3 regions of the Gordonia otitidis genome follow, and region 1 is predicted to be linked to each of the others. Evidence: predicted binding sites of a transcription regulator. Region 1 holds the regulator's gene; each other region holds the start of a gene.

Region 1 (5,850 bases):
TGCCGATTTGGCTTCACGGGCGAGTGCCGCGCGGGCGAGCTCCGACGGATCGGTCGTGCGCCCGGCGTCGCCGAGGTCCTCGGCAAGGAACGTGATGACGGCGGCGGGATCATTGCCCGCGTCGACATCGAGATTCACCGTGTTGACGGTGATGATCTTGTCAGACATTGGATTTCCTTCGATCTTTCTGTGGGTCCGGTGACGAGTCGTTCCGGTGTTGGTCGGGGAGTCGGTCGTTGTTGTGGTCGTGGGGTCGAGGTCGCCCGACCCGCGATGGGTGAGGGCGGTGTCACTGGATCGGGGCAGCTCCTGACAGTTCGACGACGGCGACTGAGTCGGTGTCGATGAGCGCGGGGTGCGGCGGCTGCGTTCCTGCCAGGGATGCGGCCGCGGCACCGTAGGCGACCGCCGAGCGCAGACGGTCGGGTTCGGTGGCACCGCTCGACTCCGCGATGAGGTAGCCGGCGAGGGAGGCGTCACCCGCACCGACGGTGCTGCGCGGCACGATGGGTGGCGGTGTGGCCAACCAACTGCCCGTCTGACTCGTGAGCACAGCACCGGCTGCCCCCAGCGTGGCGAGCACCGAACCCTGTGTCCTGGCGATCAATTCGCGAGACGCTGCGACCACCGGGCAGAAATCACGCGCTGCGATCGCTCTGGCGAGTTCGGCTGCATCTGCGCCGATGACCTCGGCGAGCTCTTCGTCGTTCGGCTTGATCAGGTCGACGGGCCCCGACGTCGCGGCGCCCAGCGGTGCTCCGGAGGTGTCGATGGCGACCCGGCACCCGTTCGCGACGAGGCGATCGGCGATGGTGCGATACCAGTCGTCGGGAACCCCCGGCGGAAGCGAGCCGCACAGCGCGATCCACGACGCATCGGCCGCGCAGGCGAGGACGAGTGCTGTGAGTTCGTTGAGTTCTGCGGGCCCGAGCGCGTTGCCGGGCGCATTGATCTTCGTCGTCGTCCCGTCGGCCTCGGCCACTGTGACGTTGTTGCGCACGTCGCCGTCGATGTCGATCGTGCGGTAGGGCAGAGCGACGGCATCGAGAGCGCTGAGCAGTGGATCGCCCGCATGGGCGGGCAGTACCGCCACGGTCGCGATGCCCGAGCCCGCCACCACACGGGAGACATTGACCCCTTTGCCGCCCGGCTCCGCCCGTGCGCTCACGCTGCGCTGGACCTCACCCCGTAGCAACGGGCCGGAGATCTCCAGCGTTCGATCGAGACTGGGATTGGCTGTGACCGTGAGGATCATGCGATCACGACCTCGATGCCGCGTGCCGAGAGCGCTGCGGAGAACTCCGGATCGATGCCGTCGTCGGTGATCAGCACGTCGACGTCGTCGAGTGACGCGAAGGAGCTGAAGTCGTCCCGGTTCATCTTCGACGAGTCGGCGAGCACGACGACGCGTTGTGCTGCGGCGATGATGGCCGACTTGACCGCGGCCTCCTCGACATCGGGGGTCGACAGTCCGTGGGCCTCGCTGATCCCGTTCGTGCCGACGAAGGCCACCGATGCCCGCATCCGGCTCAGTGCGGCGACGGTGTCGGCGCCGACCGCGGCCTGGGTGAGCCCGCGAACCCGACCGCCGACCATGAGCAGCGTGGCCCGCTCGTGCGCTGTGAGCGCCTGTCCGAGCTGCAGGCTGGTGGAGATCACCGTCAGTCTGCGGTCTGCGGGTAGGAGTTTCGCAGCCTGGTACGTGGTGGTGCCCGCGTCGAAGATCACCGATCCTCCGTCGGAGGGCAGGAATCTTATGGCAGCGCGCGCTATCGACGCCTTCTCCTCGGTATGGGCGGACTCGCGTTGGTCGAGCCCCAGCTCATCGAGAACCTCGACCGCTCCTGCCTTGACCGCACCCCCGTGGACGCGCTGCAGGCTGCCGGCGCGTTCGAGGACGGCCAGATCGCGACGCACCGTCTCGCTGGTCACCTCGAACCTGTCGGCCAACGCGGTCACGGAGGCGCGGCCGTGCGTGCGCACCTGATCCGCTATTGCCCGCTGTCGCTCTTCGGCGTACACCTGTCGTCTCCGATCTGTGGTGTGGCTCTCACGTCGGAAGCCCGGCTGTGAGTTTCTGTTGTTTTGAATGTTGATATATCTGGTTTTACGCCCGACTGTGTTGACAAGTCAAGCGTTCGGAGTAACTTTGATCACAGAACATGTCGGCAGTGAGCACCACTCACCCGGCAGATGGACCCGGAAGGCGGTAGTCACACATGGAGAATCACTTGGTATCGGACGATCGGGTCTCAATGAATGGACAGGGAGAACTGACGGGAACCCCCGTCGTCGCGGGATACGCCTACGGCCCCGCGCTGTGGCCAGGTGGCCGCGTCGAACACGACGATCGGCTACTCGGGGCCGACCGAAGTCTCGCCGACGACGACCTCGGCGCCGAGGCCGACAGGCTGGCGGCCGCCGCCGCAACGGTGGCGGGCCGACTGCGCAACCGCGCGTCGCACGCGTCGGGCGCCGCGGCAGAGGTGCTGAATGCGACCGCTGGTCTGGCCGAGGACAGGGGGTGGATAGGCGCGGCCAACAAGCTCGTCGCCGCCGGTACACCGGCGCCCGCGGCAGTCGTCGCCGCGACGCAGACCTTCGCCGAGATGTTCGCCAAACTCGGTGGGCTGATGGCCGAACGCATCACCGACCTCAACGATGTGCGAGATCGCGTCGTCGCTGAACTCCTCGGCGAGCCCGAGCCGGGAATCCCGACCCCCACGCAACCATCGGTCCTGCTCGCCGACGATCTCGCTCCCGCCGACACCGCGGGCCTCGACCCGACGGTCATCGTCGGCCTCGTCACACGGCTGGGCGGGCCGACGAGCCATACGGCGATCATCGCGAGGCAACTGGGTATCCCGTGCGTGGTCGCCGTGGCCGGACTCGGTGAGATCACCTCCGGTACAGAGGTGTTGATCGACGGCGCAGCGGGCTCGGTTGTCGTCGAACCCGATCCCGCCTCGGCTCGGGAACTCGTCGAGCGTGGCGCTGCAGAGGCTGCGCTGGTCGCCGCGTGGAGTGGACCCGGGCGGACCGCCGACGGCGTCGACGTGGCGATCCTTGCGAATGTCGCCGACGGCGCGTCGGCGCGAAGCGCTGCAGATGCGCCGGTCGAGGGGATCGGGTTGTTCCGCACCGAGTTGGCGTTTCTCGACCGGGGCGACGAGCCGAGCGTCGACGAGCAGACGCGACTCTATCGCGACGTGCTCGATGCGTTCGATGGCCAGAAGGTCGTCATCAGGACGCTGGATGCGGGTTCGGACAAACCGTTGGCGTTCATCGAGCACCCCGACGAGGCGAATCCAGCGCTCGGGGTGCGGGGCAACCGGATCGCCGCGGATCACCCCGAGATCGTGCGCGGACAGCTCGATGCGATTGCACGCGCCGCGACCGAAACGGGGTCGCGGCCCTGGGTGATGGCGCCCATGATCGCCACCGCCGCGGAGGCTGCACAGTTCGCGGGCATGGTGCGCGAACGTGGTCTGACTGCCGGCGTGATGATCGAGATCCCCGCAGCGGCGATCCTCGCTCGGGCGATCCTGGCCGAGGTCGACTTCGTGTCGATCGGAACCAACGACCTGACGCAGTACACGATGGCCGCCGACCGCATGTCCGCGGAACTGGCCGAACTGACCGATCCGTGGCAACCCGCCGTGCTCGCGTTGATCGCGCAGGTCGCTGATGCCGGGGCAGAGCTGAACAAGCCTGTGGGAGTCTGCGGTGAGGCAGCGGCCGATCCGGCGTTGGCGTGTGTGCTCGTCGGACTCGGTGTCACCTCGTTGTCGGCTGCTCCGGCCGCAACGCCCGCGGTGGGAGCAAAGCTGTCGACGGTGACACTCGACCAGTGTCGGGCAGCGGCCGCTGCAGTACTCCAGACCACGAGCCCGGCTCTCGCCCGCCGCGCGGCCGCCGAGCACCTCGACGACTGAGGAGCGGCACGCGATGATCGACGGGCGTCAGACCCGTCGCATCACCGTCACGACCTTGCCGAGGATGGCGGCGTCGTCGCCGGGGATCGGATCGAAGAGCGGATTGTGCGGCATCAGCCACACGTGTCCGTCCTTGCGCTTGAAGGTCTTCACTGTCGCCTCGCCGTCGATCATCGCCGCGACGATGTCGCCGTTGTCGGCGACGTTCTGCTGACGAACCACCACCCAGTCCCCGTCGCAGATGGCGGCATCGATCATCGATTCGCCGACCACCCGGAGCAGGAACAGTGAGCCCTCGCCGACGAGTTCGCGCGGCAGCGGGAACACATCTTCGACCGCTTCCTCCGCGAGGATCGGCCCGCCGGCCGCGATCCGTCCGAGAACCGGAACGAAGGTGGGCGTGGGGAGATCTCCGTTGACCGCGTCCGAGTGCATCGCGTCAGGAGCCTCGGAGACGTTCACCGCACGGGGGCGGTTGGCATCACGCTTGAGGAGACCCTTGCGTTCGAGCGTGCGCAGCTGGTGGGCGACCGAGGAGGTCGACGTGAGGCCGACGGCATCGCCGATCTCACGAATGCTGGGCGGATAGCCGCGTTCGCGCACCGACTTGCGGATCACGTCGAGAACGCCGCGTTGCCGATCCGTCAGTGATGCCTCGGCGGCAGCCGGATCGATCTGCGGTTCGGCATCACCCCCACTCTTCTTGGCGGCGACGCCGCGACCGCTGCCTTTCGGCGCCGACGGGCCGCGCCGTGACTTCTCTGTCATCGAATCCGTCCTTTCCGGATGTGTGCTGTGGTCGGGGTACCGCTGCTCGGGAATCGGCTCGGTCGTGTCGAGACCGGTCCGCGGTGCATCATCTGGCGCCGAGACTATCCGAGGCCTCCGACAACATCAAACATTTGTTCGACGTGTCGCACGACTTTGTCAGACCCCCGTGATAGAACTCGAACATCCGTTCATCGAACGCATGATCGAGCACTGGAGGTAGCGATGACCACCCTGTTGAGCCCCCTGGACGCCCGCCCGGAGTCCTCTCTGCAGACCCCCCTGACAACCCCGCCGGCCCCGACCACGGCCAGGGCCACGTCCGCGTTCGCGCCGACGCCCGTGCGGACGTCCGCGCGTCGTGCCGCGCCTCGACGAGTGTCGACGGGCCATGGTGTGACCACCGACCGTGCGGCGCGGGGGACGGGCCGAAACTCCCACGCGGGCGTTGCGCCTCGGAATCGTCCTGCGCAGGCAGCGGTGACCGCACGCCCGGTCGGCACTCGCTGTGCCGGCGGAGTCGGCGAGTTGACCGCCGCTCGTCGTCGGCGGGCGACGCTGTTGGCGGTGCTCGCAGGCGTCGGACTCGCACTGACCGTCTGGGTCGTCGGTGTCGTCGGTGCCGACTACCAGCGCGCCACCACGCCGACAGCGACGTCGACGCAGGTCGTGCACGTGCGTGCGGGCGATTCGCTGAGTTCGATCGCGCAGCGGGTCGCACCCGATGTACCTCGCCAGACTGTGATCGACGAGATCGTCGATCTCAATGATCTGCCGTCGAGTGGCCTGCGCGTGGGGCAACCCCTGCTCACGCCGACCTATCGCTGAGAACAGGGCGGTATTCTCGATGCCACAGGGTCCAGTCGGAAACCGACACGGTCACCGCCTCGGTCTCGAGCCCGTCGGTCGTCTGACGATCGACCGGGTCGAGACCTGCGGAGCCGATGCGTCCCGAGATTTGCACGAGGACTACATGCGCTGCCCGTTTTGCAAGAACGAAGACACCAAGGTCGTCGATTCGCGTGTCGCCGACGAGGGACAGGCGATCCGACGCCGCCGCGCCTGCAGTGAATGTGGTCGCCGGTTCTCCACTGTGGAGAGTGCGGTGCTCGCCGTGGTGAAACGAAACGGGGTCACGGAGCCGTTC
Region 2 (5,850 bases), 850 kb from region 1:
TCGGCGAAGCGGGCCACTGTCTCGCGGCGCTGTTCGTTGCGGATGATCTTGGACTTCTTGGCCATCAGCGATCCTCGCGGAATTCGGTGTGTTGCTTGGCGATCGGGTCGTACTTGCGGATCACCATGCGGTCGGGATCGTTGCGACGGTTCTTGCGGGTGACATAGGTGTACCCGGTTCCGGCCGTCGACCGGAGTTTGACTATGGGGCGGATCTCGTTGCGAGCCATCAGACTTTCTCTCCTCGTGCGCGAATCTGTGCGACCACGGCCTCGATGCCCTTGTGGTCGATGGTCTTGATGCCCTTGGCGCTCACGTCGAGCGTCACGAACCGGCGTTCGCTGGGCAGGTAGTAGCGGCGTCGCTGGATGTTGGGGTTCCAGCGGCGTGAGGTCCTTCGGTGTGAGTGCGACACCTGCTTGAGCTTGTCAAGATGTCTGTGTAAGAACGTAACTCCTGATTTCTTGGGTTCGCTTTCGGTGTCTAGTTGAGGTGGGGTTCGATGCGGTCGGGGTAGGCCAGGGCGAGTTGTCCGAGGGCCTGTTTCCAGCTGGTCACGACTTGCCCTTCGACGAGTCGTCCGGGCGCTTTACGCTGACTGGCTGGCTTGCCGCGTTCCTTCTCGCGTTGCCTGGCTCGTTTGTCCTCGATGTCGCAGATAGCCAGCCAGAGCAGTTTGCGGACCGCGACGTCGTTGGGGAAGTGTCCTCGGTTCTTGATGACCTTGCGGAGTTGATAGTTCAGCGACTCGATCGAGTTGGTGGTGTAGATGACCTTGCGCAACTCGGGTGGGAAGGCCAGGAATGGGATGAATCTGTCCCAGGCGCGGTCGAAAGCCTGTGCCGCACTCGGATATGTGACACCCAACGCCGAATCTCGGAAGGTCTCCCATTCTCGGCGGGCGGTTTCGGCGTCGGGGGCGGTGTAGATCGGTTTGATCGCCCGGGCGACCTGTTTGCGGTCTTTGTAGTTGATGAACCGCATCGCGTTGCGGATCAGGTGCACGACGCAGGTTTGTACGGTGGCCAAAGGCCACGTCGCCTCGATCGCCTCGGGGAATCCGGTCAGCCCGTCGCAGCATACGATCAGCACGTCTTTGACGCCGCGGTTGGCCAGATTCGCGCACACCCCGGCCCAGAACTTCGCGCCCTCTTCAGCCTGTATCCAGATGCCCAGCACATGCTTGACGCCAGCCATGTCGACACCAATAGCTATGTGGGCGTGCTTATTTCGAACGTGAGCACCGTCTTTGACCTTGACCACCAGGGCATCGAGATAGAGGACGGGATACAACGCTTCCAGCGGCCGGCTCTGCCATTCATCGACCGCGTCGCAAACCTCGTCGCAGATCTTGGAGATCGTCTCATGCGACAGATCGGTGCCCACCGTGGCGGCCAGATGATGTTGGATGTCGCGTAACGTCATGCCTCCGGCGTACAGCGAGATGATGATGTCATCGAGGCCGCCGAGCCGACGCGATCCCTTCGGCACCAGACGTGGGGTGAAGGTGCCGTCACGGTCACGAGGGACCTTCAGCTCGACCGGCCCCGCCTCAGACGCCACCGTTTTCGGGGTTGATCCGTTGCGGGCGTTGGGCAGTTCCCGGCCTGCCGGGTCGCCCTTCTCGTAGCCGAGGTGATCGGTCAGCTCGGCCTTCAAACCGCGTTCGAGGGCGAGTTTGATCAAGCCCGGAATCAAGCCACCGTCCCCGGTGACCTGCACCTGACCCGAATCGATCTGGGCCAACAACTCATCGACCATGCCCGAGGCCTGCAACGCTTCGGCCACCTCCGCAGTCGAACGCGGCTCTGCGAGCTCAGGCAGCTGCGGGTGGTCGTCGTTGTCCTGCTGCTTGTCGTCTAACGCCATGCTCATAAATCTTCCTCTCACTAATGAGCACTGGACTTACACAGACCATCTGACACCCCCACCTGCTTGCCGAATCCCGGTGCTCTCCCGGTGACCTGACATCGTGCGGCCACGACACAACCTCCTTGTTGGGAACGATTGGCATTAGTGCGGTATTCCACGCTATCGTGACCTGACGCTAAATGGAAATCATTGCCAACAATCAAGTCGGTGAGGAGATGATCGTGCACGCCGATTCAACTGGTGGTCGACGCCGCGAACAGGCGCCGTCGAGACCGCGTACGCCGCTGACGCTGGTCACTGGACTCGACAGGGATGTGGTGGCACGGACCACCGATGCGCTCGCGATGGCAGGCACCACACTGGTCCACCACGATCTGTCGTCCCTGCCGAGCGGACGGGTGTTGCGCACGATGCGCTCGATCGACTTCGACGGCGTCGAGCACTGTGACATCCGTGAGATCTCGCTGGAGCACGGCTGCGTCTCGTGCACGCTGCGTATCGATCTTCTTCCGCTGCTGCGGCGCCTGCATCAACGGACGACGGTCGAACGCATTGTGCTGCAGCTCGATCCGCTCATCGAGCCGGAGGCACTGTGCTGGTCGATCGAGCATGTCGTCTGCTCCGACATGCCGGGCTTTCTCGACGCTCCGGCAGGCGATGACGTGGTCGTGGACGCGACGATCGCATGCGTCTCGGAGTCGGACTGGCTCGATGCTGCGAGTGGCGACGTCACACTCGGGGAGGCGGGGGTTGCCGACGTCGACGACGAGCGGACGCTTGCCCAGGTGGCGGTCGGGCAGGTCGCGTTCGCGGACGCGCTGGTACTCGCGGGCGCCGATCCGATGTTTCGCGATGCGTGGTCGTCGGCGCGATTGATGGAGGTGCTGCGTCGTCTCGCACCTGGCGCGCCGATCGTGATGGAACTACCCCAGCGACCGATCAGGCCGACTGTCGTGATGCAGTTGCTGAGGGCGATCGGTTCGAGCGCCCGTCGGGGAGCGGTCTTCGGACCACACGATCCACTGCTGCGTGGCGCACCGCCGTTGACCACCGAATGCGGTGTGACGCTCGCGTTGTTCGAAAGCGATCGACCGTTCCATCCCACACGTCTGCACGACGCGCTCGATCACCTGCTCGAAGGCGTGATCTGTTCACGCGGTCGCCTCTGGTTGGCCAGCCGGTCCGACGAGGTGTTCTGGCTGGAATCCGCGGGCGGGGCACTGCATGTCGAGGAGGCGGGGCGGTGGCTTGCGGCGATGTCGGCCGACGAGCGCGCCGAAGTCGATCCGGAGCGCCTCGCCCACGCAGCGATGAGGTGGGATGAACGATTCGGCGATCGGCACAGCGCGTTGACGATTCTCGCGCACCGCGCGGACGTCACCGAGATCGTGCAGGTGCTGACCGCCGCCACGCTCACCGACGCCGAGATGTCGGCGGGTCTGAGCGCCTGGAACTCCTATGCCGACCCGTTCGGGACCTGGCACGAGGATCCCTGTGCGGACAGCGTGCTGCCCGAACCCGGGCTGCTGTCGATCGCCGACCGGCTCGACTCCGACGGCACCGCGCACGACGGAAATGACACCGACTCCGAGAAAGAGGACCACTCATGAAACCAGGCATTCATCCCGACTATCACGCCGTTGTCTTTCGCGACGCCTCGACGGGTACGCAGTTCTTCTCGCGATCGACCGCGACGTCGGCGCAGACCGTGGAATGGACTGACGGCCTGCGCTATCCGTTGATCATCGTCGACATCACGAGCGATTCACACCCGCTGTGGACCGGCACTGCCCGCGTCGTCGACACCGAAGGGCGGGTTGAACGCTTTCGTCGTAAGTACGCGGGGCATGGGAGTTACCGCGGATAGTGCTGCCGGACAACGTAACTGACTTCTGAGAGCATCCTTGTAGGTCATCGCGAGAGTTCTCGCGAGCGGTCGACAGTGTCCGATTCGTCGGGTAGTGTAGAACACATATTCGAACGATCGATTCGACGCAACAGCGGAAGGTCTTGGGGGTGAGGACGCGTGAGTGCTGGCCATGACGACGCGGACGGCCACCAGGGTGATGTCCAGAGTGGTTGTGCGCCTTCGTTGTTGGATGCTGCTGGGTTGGGTTCTGCGGTGGTGGGGTCGGCGGATGCTCGGGTGGCGGGTGTGTTGTCGCGGTTGGCGTCGGTGATTGATGAGTTGGCCGGCTGTGATGTGTCGCAGCTTTCGGATGCGGGTGTGGTGGAGGCGGCCGCGGTGGCGGAGCGTTTGGCGCGGCGGACTGCGGCAGCGGTGACTGATCGGCTGGTGGTGGAGGCGTCGGATCGCAATCTGCCACACGCGTTGGGGTACCGCGATGTGCGGGACTTTCTCGCCCACCGGCTGGGTGTCGGCGACCCGGCGGCCCGACATCGACTCATCGCAGCAACCGGCTCGTTCACATCCATCGTGGGTGAGAAAGGCGATCCGCAGTGTCCGACGTTGGCGCGTCACTGGGGGCAGGGGCTGATTGCACCCGCTCGCGCACGGGCAGTGCTCGAAGTACTCGATCAGATCCCGCATCAGATCCCGGCCGACGTGCGTGTCGCAGCGGAAGCGCAGATGGCTGGTTATGGGGTGCAGTTCACGCCGAAAGAAATCACCAATCTCGGCACTCGATTGATGGCACATCTCGATCCCGACGGCGCGGTCACCGACGACACCGACCGCAAACGACGTCGCCGGTTGTGGGTGAACCGGCAGGGTGCGGATCTGATGTCGCGGTTGACTGCCGATCTTGATCCGGCGACCCGCGCCCGCCTGGATGTGGTGTTGGACGCCTGGGCGAAACCCGGCATGAACAATCCCGACGACGCCGACTCGCCTGTCGGGCCGGTCACGGCCGCGACTGCCGAACAGGTCGCCGAGGCAGCCAGCCGGGACAACCGGTCGCAAGCCCAACGCAACCATGATGCGTTTTCCGCGTTGCTGGCGCGGGTGGTGGAGTCGGGCATGCTCGGCGGCACCCACCGCGGGTTGCCGATCCAGGTGATCGTGAAAACCACGCTGGCCGAGTTGGAGGCACAGGCCGGGGTGGCACAGACCGCATCCGGGACGCTATTGCCAATACCGGATCTGATCGAAATGGCCGCCCGGTCGGCGAGCGGGGTGCAACCGTATCTGGCGGTCTTCGCCGAGCACACCAGCGTGCCCTTGTATTTGGGGCGGTCGAAACGGTTAGCGTCGCCAGGTCAGCGGTTGGCGTTGTTTGCTGCCGAGGGTGGCGGCGTGTGTTCAGCCCCTGGCTGTACTCAGCCGGCGTCGCGGGTGGCGATGCACCACGCCGCCAAGGACTGGGCTGCTGGTGGGTGCACCGACATCGACCAGTTGGCACCGGCGTGCGATGTACACAACAATCGGGTCGGACCCAAGCCCGGCCAGTACACGACCCGCATCATCACCGACGGCCCCGATACCGGGCGGGTGGCGTGGCGGTTGAACGCCGCCCCCGGTATGCCGCCGAATCCTGAACACGTCAACCGGGCTGCGGATGTGGCCGCCGATTTCCGTGATTATCTCGCCACCACACGCGTCGAAACGTCGGCCACCACCGGCACCATCACCAACCTGGCAGACCGACGCCGCCGACACACACGCATAAGCACAGGCACAGATGGTGCAGGTGCTGTGCGGGAGGGCGTCGACCGCGGCGACGTGACCGCGTCGGCCGATCAGCGCGACGCGCGTGACACTCCCGGCGACCCGCCGACGCCCTACTCGATCAGCATCGTCGATCACCGGCTCCTGACCGCGCTGCTCGACACCACACCCGAGCGCACGGGTGAGCGGCGCGTCGACATCACCTGGAACCCACCCCGCCGGCTCGATCTCGACCCCGACCCACCACCCGGCGACGATCCACCCGGCGGAGAACCACCCGGCGGCATCGACCCGCCGCTATCCGACGCCGCCTGACCAGCCCTGCCTGCACGACCCGGCCACGGGCCACCC
Region 3 (5,850 bases), 1.7 Mb from region 1:
AGGCGTTAGCGGCATTCCCGGACACAACGCGGCGGCCTTCACATTGCGCTCCTGACCACCGCCGGCCGACGACGGTGCGGCGTCGTCGGCCGAGTCTCACGAAGTCACGACGAGGGGGCCGAGCCGCGTCGGGCACATGTACGCGCGCGGTAGGATCGTCGGCGATGTCTACTGAAGAGCTGTTGCCGATCACCACGCGCACGCTGGCCGGATGGTCACGTACCACCCCGATCACCGGGCATGTCCTGTCGACGCCGTACCCCGAGGTCATCGCCGATGCGGTAGCTCGGGTTGCCGACGACAACGCCGACAAACCGGACTACCTCAAGCGTGGGGTCATCGCCCGCGGCCTCGGCCGCTCGTACAACGAGTCGGCGCAGAATTCCGGTGGCCTGACCGTCGACATGACACCACTGACCAGGATTTATTCGCTCGACGAAGAGACCGGCATCGTCGACGTCGACGCAGGCCTCTCGATCGATCATCTGATGAAGGTGGTCGTGCCGCGCGGCTTCTGGGTGCCGGTGATGCCCGGCACTAGGCAGGTGACCATCGGTGGCGCCATCGCGCACGACATCCACGGCAAGAACCACCACGCGACTGGCGCGTTCGGCGATCACGTCACCGAGATGCAACTCCTTGTTGCCGACGGCCGCATTCTCACCCTGACTCCCGACGGCTCGCCCGACGACCCCGACGGCTCGCTGTTTTGGTGCACGGTGGCGGGCATCGGTCTGACGGGCATCGTGCTGCGGGTGAAGATCAAGCTCAAGCGCACCGAGACGGCCTACTTCAAGGCCGACACCTTCACCACCAACAACCTCGACGAGACCATCGCGCTGCACCTTGAGGACAACTACGAGGACGGCTACGAGTACGCGTCCGGCTGGTTCGACACGATGAGCGCCGCCCCGAAGCTCGGTCGCGGTTCGTTCAGCCGCGGCAATCTGGCAACGTTCGACGAACTGCCGGACAAGCTCAAGAAGGATCCACTCAAGTTCAACCCGAAGCCGCTGATCACGCTGCCGAATATCTTCCCGCGTGGACTCGACAACAAATTCGACTTCGGGCTCATCGGCGAGCTCTACTACCGGGCCGGATCGAACAAGCGCGGCATCATCGAGAGCCTGCCGCAGTTCTACCACCCGTTGGACCTGATCGGGAACTGGAACAACGCGTACGGACGCCCCACCGCATACGGCAAGGGCGGCGGTTTCACCCAGTATCAGTTCATCGTGCCGAAGGGCAACGAGGACGAGTTCAAGAAGATCATCACCGACATCCAAGCGTCGGGTCACATCAGCTTCCTCAACGTGATCAAGCTGTTCGGCAAGGGCAACCCCAAAGCGCCGCTGTCGTTTCCGTTCGAGGGCTGGAACGTCTGCCTCGACTTCCCGCTGCGCGCGGGGCTCGCGGAGTTCCTCAACGACATGGATCGCCGGGTCATGGAGATCGGTGGACGGCTCTACACCGCGAAGGATTCGCGGACATCGGCCGAGCATTTCCACAAGATGTACCCGCAGATCGACAGGTGGATCGCCAAGCGTCGTGAAATCGATCCGACGGGCGTGTTCTTGTCCGACATGGGCCGCAGACTCGAACTGAACTGACCAGCTCGGGCCGAGCTCCGTTGCAGCCGAATCGTAGTGCAGCGCAGAGCACGGTGCCGGTCCTACGTCCAGACCACCACCAACTTCTGACCCATCCGAGGAGACACCACCCATGTTCAACGCCGTCGATGCGCCGCAATCGATCCTGATCCTCGGTGGCAGCTCCGAGATCGGGCTCGCCATCGCGTCCGAGTTCTTGCAGCGCGGCCCGGCGCGGGTGATCCTCGCCGTCGTACCGGGTGATCCGACCGCCGACGCCGCAGCCGACACCATGCGCAAGGCGGGTGCGACCTCCGTCGAACTCATCGACTACGACGCCACGAAGCCCGAGACGCATCCCGAGACCATCGAAAAGGCTTTCGCCGGAGGCGATGTGGACCTGTCGATCGTCGCCGCGGGCGTGCAGTTCGACGACGAGCAGGTCTGGCAGGACCAGCAGAAAGCAGTCACCGAGGTCACCATCAACTACACCGCAGCGGTCAGCGTCGGTGTACTGCTGGGCCAGAAGCTCAAGCATCAGGGCCGGGCACAGATCGTTGCGATGAGTTCGGTTGCGGGCGAGCGCGTTCGACGCAGCAATTTCGTGTACGGATCGTCGAAAGCAGGACTCGACGGCTTCTACCTCGGTCTCGGCGAAGCACTGGCCGATGACGGCGTGCACGTCCTGGTCGTCCGTCCCGGCCAGGTGCGCACCCGACTGTCGGCGAACGTCAAGGAAGCGCCCCTGACCGTCAACAAGGACGTCGTCGCCAAGGCCGTCATCAAGGCCGTCGACGAGAACAAGGAAATCATCTGGGTGCCGGGCACTTTCCGCTTCATCATGACCGTGCTCCGCCACATCCCACGCAAGGTGTTCCGCAAGCTGCCGGTGTAATTCGACGCCGCGTCATCCTCACCATTCCGTCCCGCTCAGCCGACTCGGCGAGCGGGACGGAGTTGTTTGGGGGTGGCAATCACGCGGCGTCGGAGCGCTCGCCGTGCAAGCCCCATTGGCGCGCATAGGAATTGACAAGCGGCTGCCCGGTTCTGGTCGCAATTGTCCGCATCAAGTCGTCGGTCGCCGCTCTGACGCCGAGTGCCCCGTCGGCACGGTAGTCGTCTAGTTCCATCGGTTCGAGGATCTCGATGCGTACCCTTCTCCTCCACCATGGCCGACTCCCGGGTCTGGTACCCGTGATCGCGACGGGTATCAATGGTGCGCCCGTGTCCATAGCGACTCGAACAGCCCCCGTCCGGCCACGGTAGAGCCGACCGTCAGGGGATCGTGTGCCTTCGGGGTGGATTCCCCACGCGCCACCGTAAGCCAGAATCGATCTGGCAGCCTCCAATGCCAACGACGACGCGTTTCCGCCTCGACGGTCAACGCTTATCTGCCCGACGGCACTGAAGAACACGCGTTGCATCCATCCGAAAACACCTGACCTGTCGAAGTATTCGCGCTTAGCGAGAAACGCAACATGTCGCCGTGCGGCGAGCGTCAGATAGAACGAATCCAGGACTGCCAGGTGGTTGGCAGCAAGGATCACCGGACCGCGCCGGGGTATGTACTGGCGTCCTGTCACTTCAGGCCGGCCGAGAACGTACAACACGGGCCCGATCACAAGATGTCGGCACACGCGGTACACGACGGGAGTCGACAAGCGCATAGACAGTGTCTACACCAGTTGGGAGACACTGTCTACGTGACGGTCGAAAACACCAGAGCCGCGCTCGTGCGCGCGGGAGTCGAGCTACTCGAGGAAACCGGTTCGCCCGACGTCGGATTGCGCTCAATCGCCAGACGCGCCGGCGTCTCGCATGGCGCGCCGCGACGGTGGTTTCCGACGCATCGCCTGCTCCTGGCCGCGATAGCCGAAGTGGGCCTACAGGACTTGGCCGACGCGCTGGAGTCGGCAGCCCGAGCTTCCGACCACGATCTGGTGGAGATCGGACGCGCCTACGTCGATTTTGCGCGACGTCGACCCGCGATGTTCACACTGATCTTCCGCCATGACCTACTCGAGGACTCGGGGGCAGACCTACGGAGTTCGTCGCGCCCGATCTTCGCCTGGCTCGTGTCGATCGTCGAGAAGTCGGGTGGCACAACCGAACCGGAAGCGGCTGCCGCCTCTATCTGGGTCGCGATACACGGCCTCGCAGTCCTGTTTTCGACCGGCGCACTTGAATTGACGATTCCGGGAGTCGACGTCGTCGACATGATCCGACGCGCCGTGCACAGCAGCGGCGGCTGGCTCTGACACCAGACTTCGTCACATCGTGCACACACGTCAATGAGTCGCAGGCACCCAGCCCGGTAAAGGGATGGCTACGCGGCCTGATGAGACGCGTAGGCCCGACAGGGCATGACGAGGATGGTGAAGTCGCCGTCGACTGCGGATCGGACGATTCTCAGGTCGTTGCCGAGGTTATGACTGGTCTCTTGGGCATCTGGGCTGCGGGAGGAGTCCACTCCCGACGACCACGCCGGATTCGTGACGGGGCAGAATTGTCAGACCTCGAATGTATGTTCTGGTTATGGCACCAGACGAGCCCGCCGATTCCGGGCCTCACGACGCCGCATTAGCGCGGTCGCTAGAGCACACCGGCGTCGAGACTCTGTTGGCGCAGTTAACAGACGACGAGCGTCTCTACTCCCGCGAACTCGTCGAGGTGCTGTTCCAGACCAACGCCCTCAAGGCCTGCGCCGACTACCGCATGCTGCAGGCGGCGATTCTCCTGTACGAGGAGCGCGAAGCCGACTACCTCCATCGCATCGACACCGAAATCGGTTCCGGTGAGGTCACCATCCCCGAAGGCTGCACCGACCCCGAACAACTCGCCGCTCTCCTGACCCGCAAAGGCCAGAACCCGCTGGCGCGATTCGGACCCGACGGTCTGACCACATCGATCGCCGAACTCGGCGCCACCCTGTGCCTGACTCCCGCCCAGGCCAAGAAGATGATCGAAACCGGCGCCGCCCTGCGCTACCGGGTACCCAAGACCGCACAACTGCTCGCCACCGGGCGCATCGACCTCCCCCGCTTCCAGGAGATCGTCGCCCGCACCGACAACGTCGACGACTCCCACCTCGATCCCGTCGACACCGCCCTCGCCACAGCGATCGCAGCGCGAGAACCCATGTCGATGACCAGGTTTCGCGCCATGGTCGACGCCATCGTCGAGCGCGTCGATCCCGACGGCGCAGCGCGGCGTCGTGCCACTGCCACCAGCCGCCGCTACCTCAGAATCCGACCCCACCGCGACGAACCCGGTCAATCACGAATCGACGGTCAACTACCGGCCACCGCGGCAGCCATCCTCGACGCTCGCCTAGAAGCGATGATCGCCGACATACATCTCGACGACCCCCGCACCCGCGCCCAACAACGCGCCGACGCGCTGACCGCACTCGCCCAGGCACTACCCACCCTGCCCTGCGACTGCCCCGACTGCCGCAGCGCGCTCATTCGCCCCCACGCGGAGACCGACACCGGTTCGGCCGACGACGCGGCGCACGACGTCACCGGCGTGACCATCCCCGATGAGCGCGACAGCGCTGTCCCAGCGCCGTCGGACCGTTCTGCACTCGCGCCGAGACCGTTGTTCCACATCGTGATCAACCTGTCGACGGTGCTCGGCCACGACAACGACCCCGCCTTCCTCGACGGCCACGGACTCATCGACGCCGACACCGCCCGCACGCTCCTCGCCGAAGCCCGGCGTAACTACATCCACCCCGACCACGAGAACTCCGCCCGCGCAGCCCTGCGCTACCCCATCCCCAAGAAGCTCGCCGCGCTGGTCAAGGCCAGTGAGTTGTGCTGCGCGTTCCCGGGCTGCACCAACAAGGTCTTCTCGGCCGACATCGACCACCGGAAACCGTTCAACCACGCCCGGCCAGCGTCCGGTGGCCTGACGGTACGTCGGAACCTGCGGCCGCTGTGCCGCTTCCATCACCGCCACAAGACTTTCGCCGTCGGGTGGCGCGATCATCAGACACCCATGGGACGCGCCGTGTTCGTCTCCCCCGACGGCTATCACTTCCTCGGCAACGCCTACAGTGGCCGCGACCTCTTCCCCGCCATCGGCGAACCCGACCGTCCACCAGACACACGCGTACCGCGACGACTCGCGACCGCCCACACCGCACGCATCGACCAAGCACGCGCCGACACCCACGCCAGGCTCCTCGCCAACGACCACTTCACCGGCGACCCGCCTTACTGAACCTGCCACACCAGGACGCCTGCCCCCAGACTTG

Evidence for each region. The regulator LexA, encoded in region 1, represses DNA repair genes until DNA is damaged. The targets are predictions, from matches to a motif close to CGAACANNTGTTCG.
Region 2: LK459_RS03440 (HNH endonuclease signature motif containing protein) is a predicted target of LexA. The motif match lies at 3,837-3,850, and genes of this name have one in related genera.
Region 3: LK459_RS07720 (HNH endonuclease signature motif containing protein) is a predicted target of LexA. The motif match lies at 4,107-4,120, and genes of this name have one in related genera.

What each region holds. Positions count from the first base shown of each region.
Region 1 is NZ_CP085974.1:5,034,679-5,040,528, reverse strand. Features, by position in the region: gene LK459_RS22800 (PTS fructose transporter subunit IIABC) at 1-168, opposite strand, end outside; gene LK459_RS22795 (1-phosphofructokinase family hexose kinase) at 290-1,255, opposite strand; gene LK459_RS22790 (DeoR/GlpR family DNA-binding transcription regulator) at 1,252-2,022, opposite strand; gene ptsP (phosphoenolpyruvate--protein phosphotransferase) at 2,220-3,935, shown strand; gene lexA (transcriptional repressor LexA) at 3,963-4,610, opposite strand; gene LK459_RS22775 (LysM peptidoglycan-binding domain-containing protein) at 4,929-5,531, shown strand; partial or broken gene nrdR (transcriptional regulator NrdR) at 5,677-5,850, shown strand, end outside.
Region 2 is NZ_CP085974.1:775,476-781,325, reverse strand. Features, by position in the region: gene rpsN (30S ribosomal protein S14) at 1-65, opposite strand, end outside; gene rpmG (50S ribosomal protein L33) at 65-229, opposite strand; gene rpmB (50S ribosomal protein L28) at 229-414, opposite strand; gene LK459_RS03455 (IS256 family transposase) at 483-1,874, opposite strand; gene mrf (ribosome hibernation factor-recruiting GTPase MRF) at 2,087-3,481, shown strand; gene LK459_RS03445 (type B 50S ribosomal protein L31) at 3,478-3,738, shown strand; gene LK459_RS03440 (HNH endonuclease signature motif containing protein) at 3,994-5,814, shown strand.
Region 3 is NZ_CP085974.1:1,671,530-1,677,379, forward strand. Features, by position in the region: gene LK459_RS07695 (phytoene desaturase family protein) at 1-55, shown strand, start outside; gene LK459_RS07700 (FAD-binding oxidoreductase) at 165-1,610, shown strand; gene LK459_RS07705 (decaprenylphospho-beta-D-erythro-pentofuranosid-2-ulose 2-reductase) at 1,723-2,484, shown strand; gene LK459_RS07710 (lysophospholipid acyltransferase family protein) at 2,564-3,256, opposite strand; gene LK459_RS07715 (TetR/AcrR family transcriptional regulator) at 3,293-3,847, shown strand; gene LK459_RS07720 (HNH endonuclease signature motif containing protein) at 4,125-5,816, shown strand.